DNA from 2 places in the Paenibacillus sp. FSL R5-0636 genome. Region 1 is predicted to be linked to the other one. Evidence: riboswitches for the same ligand, from Rfam matches in the RefSeq annotation. Region 1 holds a riboswitch; the other holds the start of a gene.

Region 1 (7,699 bases):
TTTACGGCCGAAGGACGCGTTGATTTTAGAGAATTGGTTAAGGATCTGGCAAGTATTTTTCGGACCCGCATTGAGCTTCGGCAAATTGGGGTACGTGATGAAGCAAAGATGCTAGGTGGACTTGGACCTTGTGGACGAGTGCTTTGTTGCTCCTCTTGGTTAGGGGATTTTGAACCCGTATCCATAAAAATGGCCAAGGATCAGAACCTTTCACTTAATCCGACCAAGATTTCCGGACTTTGTGGACGTCTGATGTGTTGTTTGAAATTTGAGCATGACAATTATGAGAGTGTAAAGGAAGAAATGCCAGCGGTCGGCAAGATTGTCGTGACCTCATTGGGGGATGGCAAAGTAGTAGGAATCAATGCCGGAAACCGTACGGTTCATGTACAGTTGTTTGAAGTGGGCAAAGTTAAGGAACTTCCAATGGATGATGTTGTCGTCAAGTAAACCATATAAGGTTACTTTCGGGGTGGAAACTTGGAGAAGAAAAATATATTTGCACACATGCAGGATATGGAAGCGCAGATGGAAACGATGCGCGCCAATCTTGGAGAATGGAAACAGACGGTAAAAGAACTGATGGAAGCTAACCAGAGGTTAACTCTGGAGAATGAACAGCTTCGCAAAATTTTAAAGCGGGATGCACCTTTGGATCCTACCGTAGATTCTGCGGAGGCGGAAGCTCTTTTAGCTACCGGAGAGGGAACAGAAGAGGTTGTCGGGGAAGGTTATGACAACTTGGCTCGACTTTACCACGAAGGCTTTCACATCTGTAATGTTTATTTTGGACATTTACGCACGGAAGGTGACTGTCTGTTCTGTCTTTCTTTTCTTAATAAATGAGGATATCCAGCCGTAGGAGATTAATCCTACGGTTTTTTTTGAATTTTGGCCAATAGGCATATGCATTTGAAGCAAGTTTTTTTCAACAAAACCTTTAGGAGATTATTACATGACGAATTCTTTTAATGATATATCTGTCCCCTTGTTACCGACGGAGCGGGTGGATGATTTACTAACGCATGACCTGCACATTATTCAAAGTGATGAAGTATTTAGCTTTTCTATGGATGCTGTATTGCTTGCTCGTTTCGCCAGTGTTCCGCCACGTGGAAGAGTTCTAGATCTTTGTACGGGAAATGGTGTAATACCGATTTTAATGACTACCCGGACAAAAGCCTCTATAGAAGGTATTGAAATACAACCTCGTTTAGCTGATATGGCTCGTCGTAGTGTGGCTCTCAATGGCCTTCAGGATCAGGTTGTAATTCATGAAGGTGATTTACGCGAGTTATATACTACCGCAGGACATGGTGTGTATGATGCAATAACGGTGAACCCTCCTTATATGCCGCTTAATGGCAGTGATCTGAAGCTGAACAACCATCAGGCTATGGCTCGTCATGAGATAGGCTGTACTCTGGAGGAGGTTATTCAGGCTTGTGTGCGATTGGTTCGGACGGGCGGAAAGGTAAGTATGGTTCATAAACCACAACGGTTGGTTGATATTATCAGTCTTATGAGACAATATAGACTCGAGCCAAAGATTATTCGGTTTGTACATCCACGTGCTCATCTAGAGGCTAATATGGTATTAATCGAAGCTGCACGTGATGGAAAGCCTGAGGTTCGTTTACAACCACCGCTCATCGTATATAATGAGGACAATCAATACTGTCCAGAGATTATGGACATCTACTATGGTGCTAAAGAGGGTAAATCATGACGATATCATGCCAAAGCAGTTTTCAAAACAAGACCAATACCAGTACTCAGGAGACAACAGGGTCGCTTTTTCTGGTGGCTACACCTATCGGTAATCTGGAGGATATGACCTATCGTGCAGTCCGCACTTTACAGGAATGTGATATTATTGCCGCGGAAGATACGAGACAGACCCGGAAATTACTCAGCCACTTTGAGATTTCACCTTCGATGTTGTTTAGTTATCATGAGCATAATAAGGCCGCCAGTGGACCTGAGCTTGTACGCTATATAATAGAAGGAAAAAATTTGGCACTCGTCAGCGATGCCGGTTTACCAGCGATTTCTGACCCTGGAGCGGATCTTGTAGCCCTTGCTATAAGTCATGGAATTCCGGTGATTCCTATCCCTGGAGCTAACGCAGCGTTGTCAGCTTTGATCGCTTCTGGTCTATCTACGAATACGTTCACTTTTATCGGCTTTCTTCCCCGAGAGCGTAAGGACATCCGAGCAGTATTAAGTCCACTTCGTTCGGCTCAAGGAACTTTGTTGTTCTACGAATCTCCCCATCGCGTAGTTAAGACACTTGCTCATCTTCAAGAAGCATTCGGCAATCGCCAGATTGTGTTGGCACGTGAATTAACGAAAAGATATGAGGAGTTTCTACGCGGTTCAATTGAGGAATGTACACTTTGGCTTACTGAACATCCTCCGCTAGGCGAATATGTTATTGTCGTAGAAGGGGAGAGCAAGGAAGATGCTGAAATCGCAGAATCGGCGTGGTGGCGTCAGTTAAGCATTGAAGAACATGTAGCTCATTACGAAGCACAGGATGTGCCACGTAAAGAGGCTATGAAAAAAGCGGCATCAGACCGGGGTGTAGCCAAACGGGATATTTATAATGCGTTGCTTGATAGAGCAGAAGAGTAAGTGTTGTAGACGAACTCTTAGAATAACTAAGGATTCTTGGAAACGGCCCGAGCTTGAATGATTTATCTGTGGGTTAAATGTACTTTGTACAGTTATTTTTGAATTTTTTTATGTATTTGTTCGTTTAGTTGTACTTCATACAGTTATAAAGGTGGAAATGATTGATTTCACGGAGATATAGGGAATATAAGTGTACAAAATACAATTAATTCGTTTAATGGTAAAAATCATTTAAAATTACTGTAAGAAATACAACTAAGTATTACTGGTTCCGTCTTGAAGCACATTGCCCTTAGGGAGGGGATAACCGGGAGGGCAAACCCAGACATAAAAAATACCTCCCGCGGTCACGGGAGGTCAAGGAGATATGAAAAGGTTAGAATTAACAATTTGATTAGTTCTATTATATACTATTTAATTTAGTTTGTCACAGGGGTAGGGATGGAAGAAATGCATTCATGACAAACTATTTTTCCTTTAAAGTAAGTTACGTTCTCAGCGTTGCCACAGAAAATGCAGGCAGGCTCATACTTTTTAAGCATAATCCGTTCGCCATCAACGTAAATTTCCAGTGCGTCCTTTTCGCCAATGCCAAGTGTACGGCGTAATTCAATAGGAATAACAACCCGTCCAAGTTCGTCTACTTTTCTTACAATTCCTGTTGATTTCATCATAACAATCGTTACTCCTCTCAATGTTCCAAAAACGTCATTATTCGACATTGTTCACTGTTTTATGATACTTATAATACCAACGATTCCCAAATCAGTCAACCTTTTTTCATAGGCTGAATAAGAAAATTTCCATAAGAACTTTGAATGTCCCTATAAAAATTAAGAATTACCCTGAAAGCATTTTGTCGATTTACCAAGACCAAAAATGATACTTTTCGACAAAGTACGACATAATTACTTATTATATACTGATATTAGTTAAAATCATATTAAATTATTAGAAGGAGTTGATCTCATGAAGCAGCCGCTCACGGAAGAAAAGGTTTTCAAGGATCCCGTTCATAATTATATTCATGTACAGGACACGATTATTTGGCGACTAATTAATACAAAAGAATTTCAGCGTTTACGCCGGATTCGCCAGTTAGGTACCTCATATCTCACTTTTCATGGTGCAGAGCATAGTCGATTTTCTCATTCTTTAGGAGTATATGAAATTACACGAAGAATCATTTCGCAATTTGAGCGCAGCGGGTATAAGGATTGGATTCCGGAAGAAAGTTTGCTTACTTTGTGTGCGGCTTTGCTGCATGATTTAGGGCATGGCCCATTTTCCCATTCTATAGAAGAAGCTTTTGAAATGAACCATGAGGATTGGACCTGCCGGATTATTTTGGAGGACACGGAGATTACCGAAATATTGCGTGATGTGGAGGAAGATTTTCCTCGTAAAGTAGCTTCAGTTATCTCTAAGACTTATGAGCATGAAATTGTTGTCAATTTGGTTTCCAGTCCGCTGGATGCTGATCGTATGGATTATTTGCTGCGTGATGCGTACTATACAGGTGTAAACTATGGAACCATCGACATTGATCGGATTTTGAGAATGCTTCGTCCTTATAATGGGCGGATTGTAGTAAAAGAATCAGGTATGCATGCCATTGAAGATTATTTAATGTCACGTTATCAAATGTACTGGCAGGTATATTTTCATCCGGTGACGCGCAGCTCTGAAATTATTTTGCGTCAAATCTTCCGTAGAGCTAAAGAATTGTTCCAAGAGGGGTACAAATTTCGCTTTATGATCGCTCCGCTGGAAGATCTCTTTCGAGGAGAAGTAACAGTGAAGCAATATTTAATGCTTGATGAGGCACTGGTACAGACTGCTTTTATGCAATGGACACTTGAAGAAGATGAGTTATTAAGCGACTTGTGTACCCGTTTTATTCATCGTAAACTGTATAAATATGTAGAGATCGAGAATTTGGATACAGATATGATTACGGAAATCCGCAGCAGTTTTGCGGGAGTGGGACTTAACCCAGAATATGACCTAGAGATTGATTATCCGACAGATTTGCCTTATGATGTGTTCCGTCCAGGAGCAGCCTTCGACAATAATCAAATTTTACTGCTTGATCGGAATGAGCAATTGCGGGAAATTTCAGAGGTATCGGATATTGTGCGCTCAATAAGCGGAATTCATCGTGGCAGATATCATCTATATTTCCCACAGGATAAGCTGAAAAAAGCCCTTACACGCTTGCCCTCTTCTGTAGCAGAGATTTTTGCAAAATAATACAAATATTTATGGAACTATTGATAAAAACAACAAGGAGTGAGCTTTAAAATGTATCTGTTCGACACACATACACATCTAGATGCGCCTCAATTCGACGAGGATCGCGAGGAAGTTATTGCTCGTGCAGTAGAGGCCGGAGTTAGCAAGATGATCAATATTGGATTTAATCGGGAAACGATCCCTTCAACGATGAAGCTGGCTGAATCTTATGATTATATTTATGCAGCGGTGGGCTGGCATCCACAGGATGCGATTGATATGAAAGAGGGGGACCTCGATTGGATCGCCTCTCTTTGCAGCCATGAAAAAGTGGTGGCCATCGGAGAGATTGGATTGGATTATTATTGGGATACCTCTCCCAAGGATGTGCAGCAGGAGGTCTTCCGCAAACAAATCGGACTAGCCCGTGAACTAAAAATGCCAATCTGCATACATGACCGTGATGCTCATGAAGATGTTGTACGGATTTTACGGGAGGAAAAAGCAAATGAAATTGGTGGCGTGATGCATTCGTTCTCAGGCAGCTGGGAAACAGCAAAAATGTGTCTAGACCTTGGATTTCATTTGTCATTTGGAGGACCGATAACGTTCAAAAATGCCAGAGTGCCTAAAGAGGTGCTTGCACAGACGCCATTGGACCGATTATTGATCGAAACAGACGCTCCATATTTGACTCCACACCCCTTCCGTGGCAAGCGAAATGAGAGTGCTCATGTGAAGTTAGTAGCAGAGGCTGCGGCTGAAATTAAAGGGTTAACATGGGAAGAATTGGCTAAAATTACGTATGCGAACGCACTGGAACGATTTGGGATTGTCTGAAAACAGGAGTAAAACGGGTGAAAAATAGAGAATAGCCGATATATTAAACTTTTTTAATATAAAAACGGCTGATTATTACAATATTTTAACCATATATTTGCGTAAACGTGGTTGAATCGTCCTTTACAACATGCATCAAAACAGGATATCATCTTTTCAGTGATGTGAGCTGTTGTTATTGTGACAGCCATTGATTCATGGATCGTCTCGCTGAGTCTCCGTATGGAGAACGGGGGAACCAATATTGAACTGCCGCATGCCTGTATCTTGAATACGACTAGGAATTGCCGCAGAACAATATTTGATTTCTTCACGTGGTCTTTGGGGTGAATTTAAGGGCAACCGCCGTGAGCGGGTGACCTGAAATAGGGCGTCTCTCTTTCGTCCGAACCCGACAGCTAACCCCGTAAGCGCAAGTAAGAGAGGCAACCTCGTGCACAAACATTCCCGCGTATTCTGACATCGGAGAAGCCACGAAAGAGTCCTCAAGAGAACTCTTTTTAGGCTTCTTTATTTTTGAATAAACTGAATGTTGCCCGCATACTGTTATATAACAGGTGTGGGAGTAGCTGTGCCGAGCAGGCGATCCATGAGCAGGAGACGCTAAGTTAATACGTGCGTATCCTGTGACAATCTCAAATAGTTTCGTCAAAGAAATTCAGTCCTCATGATATACAAATTGACGACGAGGCTATGTAAGGAGGATGGAGAGAATGGGCTTATTCCAACCAGAGGTATCCCATGATTCGCAGTCATCCAGCAGGTCTTTCGCATTACGGTGGGAGCAAGTAAATACTCGCGTACTTTTACTTGCAGGTGTGATTTCAATCGCAATCGCGCTGTTAATTCTGCTGTACGTACACGGTCAAAGTAACAAACAATTTGTTTTAGTAATAGACGGGCAAACACAGACACTTGAAACGCGAGAAGCACTTCTTGGTGATGTGTTGGAGAAAGAGCAAATTTCGCTGCAGCCGCATGATGAATTATCTTTAGGTCTGAGTGATGAAATAAAAGACGGTGACCGTGTCGTTATCAATCGTGCGCAGAAATTTAGCCTTACTGCGGACGGAGCAACAAAAACGTTATATACGACCGAAGACACCATCGGTCAGGCGATTGACAAACTGGGTATCAACCTAGAAGGCTATGATAAGATTTTTCCTTCGTTAGACACCACCATCTCTGCTGACATGGAGATTAAGATCGTTCGTATCAACAAGCAAACGGTACAGCGAACAACTAACTTACCTTTCCGTGTTATTAAGACAGCAGATCCCTCCCTTACTGTGGGAACAGTTAGAGTGGCACAGGCAGGCAAACCAGGCGTCATGGTTCAGCATATTGAAAAGATCTATCAAGACGGAGAACTGGCCTCTATGCGCATGATCGGCAAGGAAGTACAAACGGTAACAAAAGATAAGATCATTGCCGTTGGTACTAAAGCACTTCCTAAGCCTACTGTAGTTGCTAAAGCTACAACAACTTCCAAATCAAGCACTACCTCCAAAACGACTAAAGTTAGCGCTAAGACTAAGAACGTCACAAGCAAGGCTGGCGTAGACTTTGAGTACAAGAAGATGATTAAGAACGTCTCCATGACAGCTTATTCGTCAGAAGAGCCAGGAATAGGTACTAAAACTGCCTCCGGAACACGCGTAACGGAAGGTCGTACAATTGCAGTAGATCCGAATGTAATTCCTATTGGCTGGTGGGTTTATATCGATGGGCTTGGATTCCGCCGTGCAGAGGATACTGGCGGTGCCATTAAAGGCAATAAAGTGGATGTCTATTATGATTCCCTGAGCCATGCTCGTAATTTCGGCCGTAAATCACGTACCGTATATGTGATTGGACCTGTGAAACCAGAGCTTAACTAGAACTAAAGCTTTTGCAAAAAATCCTTTGATAAGCTATAGTGATGATAACCGTTAAGGAACGCTGGATGATCATTTCGTTGATCGCAGAGCAACCGCTCATCACTTAT
Region 2 (7,699 bases), 560 kb from region 1:
TAAGGCGCGTAAGAGTAAGGCACAATAGTAGGTACTGAATTTTCGGGGGGGATCCTAACAGCCATTTATGGTTGCTGGGATATCCCCGTTTTTGCGTTGGCAATCTCTTTGTATACGAGCTGATATAGCTAACGGACCCAGCAACACTTAAATGCAACAATCATCGAGATTTGGCAAGATATCGGACACAATAGTCGCTATTGGCATGAAAAACGGTGAATTAGTAGCTCTTTTAACCAAATAGTTGCACTGGAGTCCGATACTATGCTCAAAAGGCGATAAACGTGCAAATAATGTCATCTGGGTCCGTAAGCCTTGCCTTGGTGGAAGATGATTAGGGCCTGCTTGAAGACGATCCGAGACGCTCATCGCTCGGGATTTCTACTGGAGTCCGAACGCCGGCCAAATTTGAGGAAAAGCTTCAATTAAAGGCTCCTGAGTCCGTTAGATGCTTCATGCGCTTAAAGATCGTCTGAATTCTAGTCAGTGACTAAATTATAGAAAGATTTGCGCTCGTTCGTATATCCGCTTGGGCGGTCATCTGCTCCCGTACAGCTCTAAGCTGTGCTTTCAGTGCAGGAACACTTTTTTGCAGAATAATGCTTATTTGAGAAAGAGGCAGCTTTAAGCCGTACCACAATACCTTCACAAGCTGTTCCTCCCAAGGTAATCCCTTAGCCGATAGAAGAGAGCGCCGGGCAAAAGAATCAGCACACTGGCGAATACAAGTGCGGTAAGCGTGGATAGAGAATAACTGAGGGTCGAAGTTATCCTGACGATATATTTTATGAAGCTCTGTGAAGGTGCGGATAGTAACCTTGTCTGCCTCATTAGATTGTTCTAATAACATGGAACTGAGTACGTAGACTTCATTAGTATACTTTTGAACACACTCTGCAAATTTAGCACTGTAGGTGGACACGGGAGGTAAGGGGTCAGGCATGGTGAACACGATCCTTTCAGAATGAGAGATTTGCTTGAATCTATAATATAGAAAAGTAAGAGATGGATTTATTGATAAGATCGGCGGTGTCTGGTTCCGGGCAACTGTGTTTCTGCTGGGAGGCAGTGGATAAAGCTTTGGAAGGTTTGTAGTAGAGCCGTTCACTTCTGGAATTGCTCCCCCCAGCTGCAACACTGTACAGACGCCCTTGCTGAATATGCCCAGCCAAGGATTTACCCTGGAGCTTGGCCTTTAAATCCTGCAAAGCACCCTGAACTAGCTCAAGCTTAACCTGCTCCCAATCTGAACCTTCGCGGCGGACCTTATCCAGCGCTTCCTCAAGACGGCAATGACAGATAGCCCGTAAAAAAGAACTCCATTTAATGAGATCGAAATTTTTGGTGTTGGCAGAGATTAGACAAGCCCCCCAACTGCAACCTCCCTTACAGGTGAGCTTCAGAATACCATAACGGCAGCCTTCAGCCCCTTCCATTCCATAGTGAATAGGCTCGGGTTCATCCAATACAAATACTTCAATGCGGGATAGTCTGCGCTGGTCCATAGTAGGGTTCCTCCTTAGATTTCCAAAAGCTTTAAGTCTACATGATGAGTGACACTAGCCTTTTCTACACAAGCGAGCATTTCCATTTTATTCTCACAGACTGCGGTATGCTCTAGCCATAGTCGGAACTTCTCTTTCCGTATAACAGATAGATGTAAGGGAAAGGTGCTGCGGGATCTCAAGACATACCAACCGGCGCTTACATCTTTCCAAGGCTCCTTGAAGGCTGTAAACCACGGGAGTTTTTGATGCGATGACCAATCCTGCTGCTGTTGTTGTTCTCGAATTTTTTTATATATTTCATATACAATCTTAGAGTCTAAACAGTCTTTACAAGAAGAAGGTGTACTGAATTGGCGAAGGGCTTGGATCTGGTTCTGGCCAAATGCATAACCTACAATGTATCTGTGATTATTTTCTTCGAACCACAAGGCCCCGAAACAAACGTAATTTAGACTTATCGGCTCAAGCAGCCCTTGATGTATCCCTAAATAATAGTGCTTCAAAACATTCACCCCATCCAGCGTGCTATCACCTAATAGGCTCAGGTAACGCAAAAACCGCAGCAAGAGGAGGACCTCTGCTGCGGTTTTGGATTACAGGCAGATATACCTGGGCCAAAGCGTGGCGGATCAAGGGTCTCTCTCTTTACGCTTACGAGGTTAGCTGTCGGATTCGGACGGTGAGAGTCGCCCTACCTATTGAGACTTACGCAGTCTCCTTTGGATTCACCCCAAGTAGGCCAGGTGGCCTGATGGTTCCCCCGTTCCCTGCGAATGCAGGAACTCAGCGTTGATTGTTTTTCATGAATTAGATTCAACCCGAATCATACTCTTTTCAAGATTTTCTGTAAAAAACGGAAAATGTTCTTTTAGAGCGATTTTAACCATATCCTGCCGACTACGACTGAAAAACGAGGTAAATAGGTATTTATGGCGTGTTATCGCGCCTCTTTCTCGCTCAACCTCAGCTTCTTGCGTTTCTACCTATAAAGGGAATTTGCAGTATTTTCGCTCTAAAAAGGTGAATAAAATCACATGGGTTATAGATAGCGATTAAACGCTCGAAACTCGAGTAAACAAGAGATATAGAGAGATTAGATATCAAGTAAGCGCTATCTAATGGGAAAATAGTTTTTAATTTGCATTATTTTGGCATCATTCAGGTTTTACAAGTCTTCGTGCATAAGAGTATGATTACTCCTGTTTCAACGACAATCGAATATTTGATCCGCTTAATTTCCGATAAGGAAAGCGGGGGAACCAACAATCGGCAGCCGATGTGAGAGTCGGAAGCTGATTATGGGGTGAATCCTGTAGAGGGTGCGAGTGAGCTCGCATCTATACAGGTAGGGCGACTCTCACCGCCCGAATCCGACAGCTAACCTCGTAAGCGTATGGAGAGAGGATGAGTGCAATGTGACCGCTAGCGAGCCACAGAGGAGATCCTTTGTGGCTTTTTGCTGTGCTCTTAGAAGCAAAGCATTTATGGAGGCCTCCCCCAAGAGGTCGCTAAATTCATCATTAGCGGTATTTGTAAGGCAGCGTCTAATGACGTGACACAACCGAGCTTTAGGTTGTGCCCGAAAATGACGATAGGTCAACATCCTTTCGGAGATTTTCGTTGCCTCCTTGTTGTAAATGAGCAGGAGGAGAAAAAAGAGATGACGGATCAGAATGAATATGTGCTTGTATGTGCGCCTACAAAGGCGGGAGAACATTTCATTAAACTTCTGAAGTTCAGGGGTATTAAGATGGCGGGATTAACCAACAATCTGGCTGAGAAAGCTTTACTAGAGGAGCTCGGAATCGAGCAGGTTATTCTAGTGGATACCCGCCATCAGAGCACTTGGTTTCGCCCATCGTTCCCGGTAGGCAGGGTATATCTGTTTGAGAGCAGCTTTCCGCTTTGCTGCCGCTATATTCAGATGTGCCGTACCTGGACGACACAGCCAATTTTTGTGATTACAAGTTCTATAAATCCTAGATTGGTCTATAAAAGACTTGGTGCGAGCTATGTAATCTATTCCCATAGTGGTGATGCTGATTTTCTAATCGATAGATCACCTCATCAAGGATAATGGAAGGAGTGCGGAAGATATGATGGATCTGTATATGGTGGCTTCGTTAGCTGTAATTTACGGGTTATTTTATGGCTTTATGCGCTGGTGCGCAGGTGTAGTTGAGGATACGGGGAGGGATAAGCTGTGATTCTAGTAATCGCTGTTACCCTACTGTTGTTTATATATCTGGTTTACGCGTTGATTCATCCTGAGAAATTTTAAGGAGGGGCATTCATGGGCATTTTGCAAATAGTCGTCGTAATTGTAATTCTCATCTTGTTGGTCAAGCCGATGGGGACGTATTTATATCATGTATTTTCTAACGAACCGAATCGTACGGATCGCTGGTTTGCAGGCACAGAGAAAGGTATTTATAAGCTGATCGGCCTGAAAAAACGGGACGGAATGTCCTGGAAGAAGTATGCACTCAGCTTTGTTTTAACTAATATCGTACTGGTTGCTTTCAGTTATATTTTTCTAAGATTACAGCGGGGATTGCCGCTGAACCCGAATGGAATTGCCGATATGGAACAGACGCTTTCATTTAATACGGTGATCAGCTTTATGACCAATACGAACCTGCAGCATTATAGCGGGGAGACGGGACTATCGTATTTTTCACAAATGGCAGTCATCACGATGATGATGTTCACGTCTGCAGCGAGCGGATTTTCTGTTGCGGTTGCTTTTGTCAGAGGGATTACAGGACAGAAATCAGTCGGGAATTTTTTTGAGGACTTCGTAAAAGCACATATTCGTGTATTCATTCCATTAGCTCTGCTAGTTTCATTGGTGCTGGTAGGGTTGCATGTGCCACAAACGCTCAAGCCATCGCTTGAGGTCACTACACTCGTAGGGCAGACGCAACAAATCGCTATCGGTCCAGTCGCTTCTTTGGAGTCAATTAAACACTTAGGTACGAATGGTGGCGGCTTCTTCGGAGCCAATTCAGCGCATCCTTTTGAGAACCCTAATCCACTTACGAACGTTCTGGAGATTCTCTCTATGTGGATGTTGCCAGCCTCTTTGCCATATATGTACGGATTGTTCGCTAAGAACAAACGTCAGGGCTGGGTGATTTTCACAGCAATGATGACCTTGTTCGTTCTGCTGCTGGGGCTGAATTATTATGCGGAAACTAAAGGGAATCCCGCTATTAATGCGCTGGGGATCGAGTCTTCGCAAGGCAGCATGGAAGGTAAAGAGGTGCGTTTTGGTATCCCGCAATCTTCGCTGTTCACTTCGGTAACAACGGCAGCTACGACAGGTAGTGTTAACAATATGCATGATACGCTGACACCGCTGGGTGGCATTACCCCTCTGGCCCTAATGATGCTCAATAACGTCTTCGGGGGAAAAGGTGTAGGACTAATCAATATGCTGATGTATGCCATCATGGGCGTCTTCTTATGTGGACTAATGGTTGGCAGAACACCAGAGTTTCTCGGGCGAAAGATAGAAGCCAAGGAGATGAAGCTGATTGCGATTGCTATCCTTGTGCATCCGTTCATTATCCTTGTACCAACAGCAGGTGCGTTCTTAACGGACTTGGGCAACGGTTCCATCACGAATCCCGGATTCCATGGACTTAGCCAAGTGTTATATGAATATGTCTCTTCTGCCGCGAACAATGGTTCAGGATTTGAAGGGCTTGCGGACAATACCACCTTTTGGAATGTTACAACCGGGATCGTAATGCTGCTTGGCCGTTATGTCTCTATAATCGCAATGCTGGCAGTTGCAGGTTCACTGATCCAGAAGAAGCCGGTTCCTGAGACGATTGGCACATTCCGCACAGACAATGGTCTGTTCACCGGAATTCTGATTGGTACGGTAGTGATTATCGGTGCGCTGACGTTTCTGCCGGTCATTGTGCTCGGCCCGATTGCAGAATATTTGACCTTACGGTAGGAAGAGGGAGAACAAGATGAGTACTGTAAAAAGAAAAAAGCTGCTGACGGGACCCATACTCCTAAGCGCTGTAAAGGATAGCTTTATTAAGCTTAACCCGGTGACGTTAATCAAAAATCCGGTCATGTTCGTAGTCGAAATCGGCACGATTATTGTATTGCTTATGGTACTGGCCCCCGGATATTTTAATGCAGAGAAATCGGTAGGCTTCAATATCACGGTGTTGTTCATTCTGTTATTCACAGTGCTGTTTGCCAACTTCGCTGAAGCGCTGGCTGAAGGCCGCGGGAAGGCCCAGGCGGATTCGCTTAAGAAAACGAAACAGGATATCACAGCTAATAAGCTCGTTGGAGGGTCTGTGAAGACCGTTTCTTCCTCCGAGCTGCGGAAAGGAGATATCGTGATCGTCAGTCAGGGAGAACTTATCCCTGGCGATGGTGAAGTGATTGAAGGGCTGGCCTCCGTAGATGAATCGGCAATTACAGGTGAATCTGCACCTGTTATTAAGGAAGCCGGCGGAGATTTCGGCTCAGTCACAGGCGGCACCCGGGTAGTTAGTGATGAGATTAAAGTCAAAATTACCAGTGATCCCGGTGAGTCATTCTTGGATCGGATGATCTCCCTCGTTGAAGGGGCGAAACGTCAGAAGACACCCAATGAAATTGCACTAAATACACTCTTGATCAGTCTGACGTTGATTTTCCTGATTGTAGTAGTGACCTTGCGGCCAATTGCGACTTATCTGGGCGTTGATCTAGATATTCCTGTTATGATCGCCTTGCTGGTCTGTCTGATCCCGACCACAATCGGGGGACTGCTCTCTGCTATCGGGATAGCAGGGATGGACCGCGTCACACAGTTTAATGTCCTTGCTATGTCAGGGAAGGCCGTTGAAGCTGCCGGCGACATTAATACAATGATTCTAGATAAGACCGGTACGATTACTTTCGGAAACCGGATGGCGAGTGATTTTGTGCCAGTTGGAGATGAAACGGAAGCTGAGCTTACGGCTTGGGCAGCTATTAGTTCGCTAAAGGATGAGACTCCGGAAGGACGTTCTGTTATTGAGCTGGCTAAGAAGCTGGAACGCAGCTATGACAGCAAACTTGCTGAAGGCGGAGAGTTCGTAGAGTTTAAGGCTGAGACCCGGATGAGTGGTATAGATCTGTGTGATGGACGATCTGTTCGTAAAGGGGCAGTCGATTCCGTGAAGAAATGGGTACAGTCGAAGGGCGGAGTCATTCCCGCGAACCTCGACAGTAATTCTGATGCTATCGCTCGTATGGGGGGGACCCCGCTTGCTGTTGCGGTAGACAACCGGATTTATGGACTTATTTACTTAAAGGATACAGTTAAGCCAGGCATGAAAGAGCGGTTCGATGAGCTGCGAAAAATGGGAATCAAGACTATCATGTGTACAGGGGACAATCCGCTGACCGCAGCTACTATTGCCCGTGAAGCAGGGGTAGATGATTTTATTGCAGAGAGTACACCTGAGGATAAAATAGCGGTTATCCGCCGCGAGCAGAACGAAGGCAAGCTGGTGGCAATGACTGGTGATGGAACGAATGACGCACCTGCCCTTGCCCAAGCTGATGTGGGCTTAGCGATGAACAGTGGGACTACAGCCGCTAAGGAAGCAGCAAACATGGTTGATCTGGACTCCGATCCCTCGAAGATCATTGAGGTTGTAGCTATTGGTAAACAGCTACTGATGACGCGGGGCGCGTTGACAACGTTCAGTATTGCGAATGATATCGCTAAATATTTCGCAATTATTCCGGCAATGTTCATGCTCGCCATTCCTGAAATGGAAGCTCTGAATGTCATGGGATTGGGTTCACCTAGCTCGGCAATTATATCTGCATTAATATTTAATGCGATTATTATTCCGCTGCTGATCCCATTGGCTATGAAAGGTGTCTCGTATAAAGCGATGAGTTCTATGAAGCTGCTGGGACGTAATATTTTTATCTATGGTTTAGGTGGAGTAGTCGTTCCTTTTGCGGGCATCAAACTTATTGATTTGCTCGTAAGTGTATGGATATAACAACGGATTGACTAATCATTGAAAGGGTGAGAGCATCGTGAATAACAGAAAATCGATTGCGGACGCTGAAGAACAGTTGTCATCATCGAAGGGTGCTAATTTCTTTATTATATTACGGCTATGTCTAGTGTTTGTTGTTCTTTGCGGAGTGATTTATCCTCTGACTACTAC

Evidence for each region. A riboswitch is a leader RNA that binds a small molecule or an ion and turns the genes downstream of it on or off. The one in region 1 is predicted to bind cyclic di-AMP.
Region 2: another riboswitch for cyclic di-AMP. It lies ahead of MKX34_RS02675 (hypothetical protein); the one in region 1 lies ahead of MKX34_RS00190 (3D domain-containing protein).

What each region holds. Positions count from the first base shown of each region.
Region 1 covers NZ_CP150232.1:36,127-43,825, forward strand. The annotation lists gene MKX34_RS00155 (stage 0 sporulation family protein) at 1-450, shown strand, start outside; gene yabA (DNA replication initiation control protein YabA) at 481-846, shown strand; gene MKX34_RS00165 (tRNA1(Val) (adenine(37)-N6)-methyltransferase) at 956-1,729, shown strand; gene rsmI (16S rRNA (cytidine(1402)-2'-O)-methyltransferase) at 1,726-2,637, shown strand; gene MKX34_RS00175 (AbrB/MazE/SpoVT family DNA-binding domain-containing protein) at 3,057-3,311, opposite strand; gene MKX34_RS00180 (HD domain-containing protein) at 3,607-4,890, shown strand; gene MKX34_RS00185 (TatD family hydrolase) at 4,942-5,712, shown strand; cyclic di-AMP (ydaO/yuaA leader) riboswitch at 5,911-6,140, shown strand; gene MKX34_RS00190 (3D domain-containing protein) at 6,426-7,592, shown strand.
Region 2 covers NZ_CP150232.1:599,225-606,923, forward strand. The annotation lists gene MKX34_RS02660 (hypothetical protein) at 1-28, shown strand, start outside; gene MKX34_RS02665 (hypothetical protein) at 491-850, opposite strand; gene MKX34_RS02670 (hypothetical protein) at 984-1,505, opposite strand; gene MKX34_RS02675 (hypothetical protein) at 1,520-2,062, opposite strand; cyclic di-AMP (ydaO/yuaA leader) riboswitch at 2,143-2,307, opposite strand; cyclic di-AMP (ydaO/yuaA leader) riboswitch at 2,727-2,916, shown strand; gene MKX34_RS02680 (hypothetical protein) at 3,169-3,585, shown strand; gene kdpA (potassium-transporting ATPase subunit KdpA) at 3,802-5,478, shown strand; gene kdpB (potassium-transporting ATPase subunit KdpB) at 5,495-7,528, shown strand; gene kdpC (potassium-transporting ATPase subunit KdpC) at 7,584-7,699, shown strand, end outside.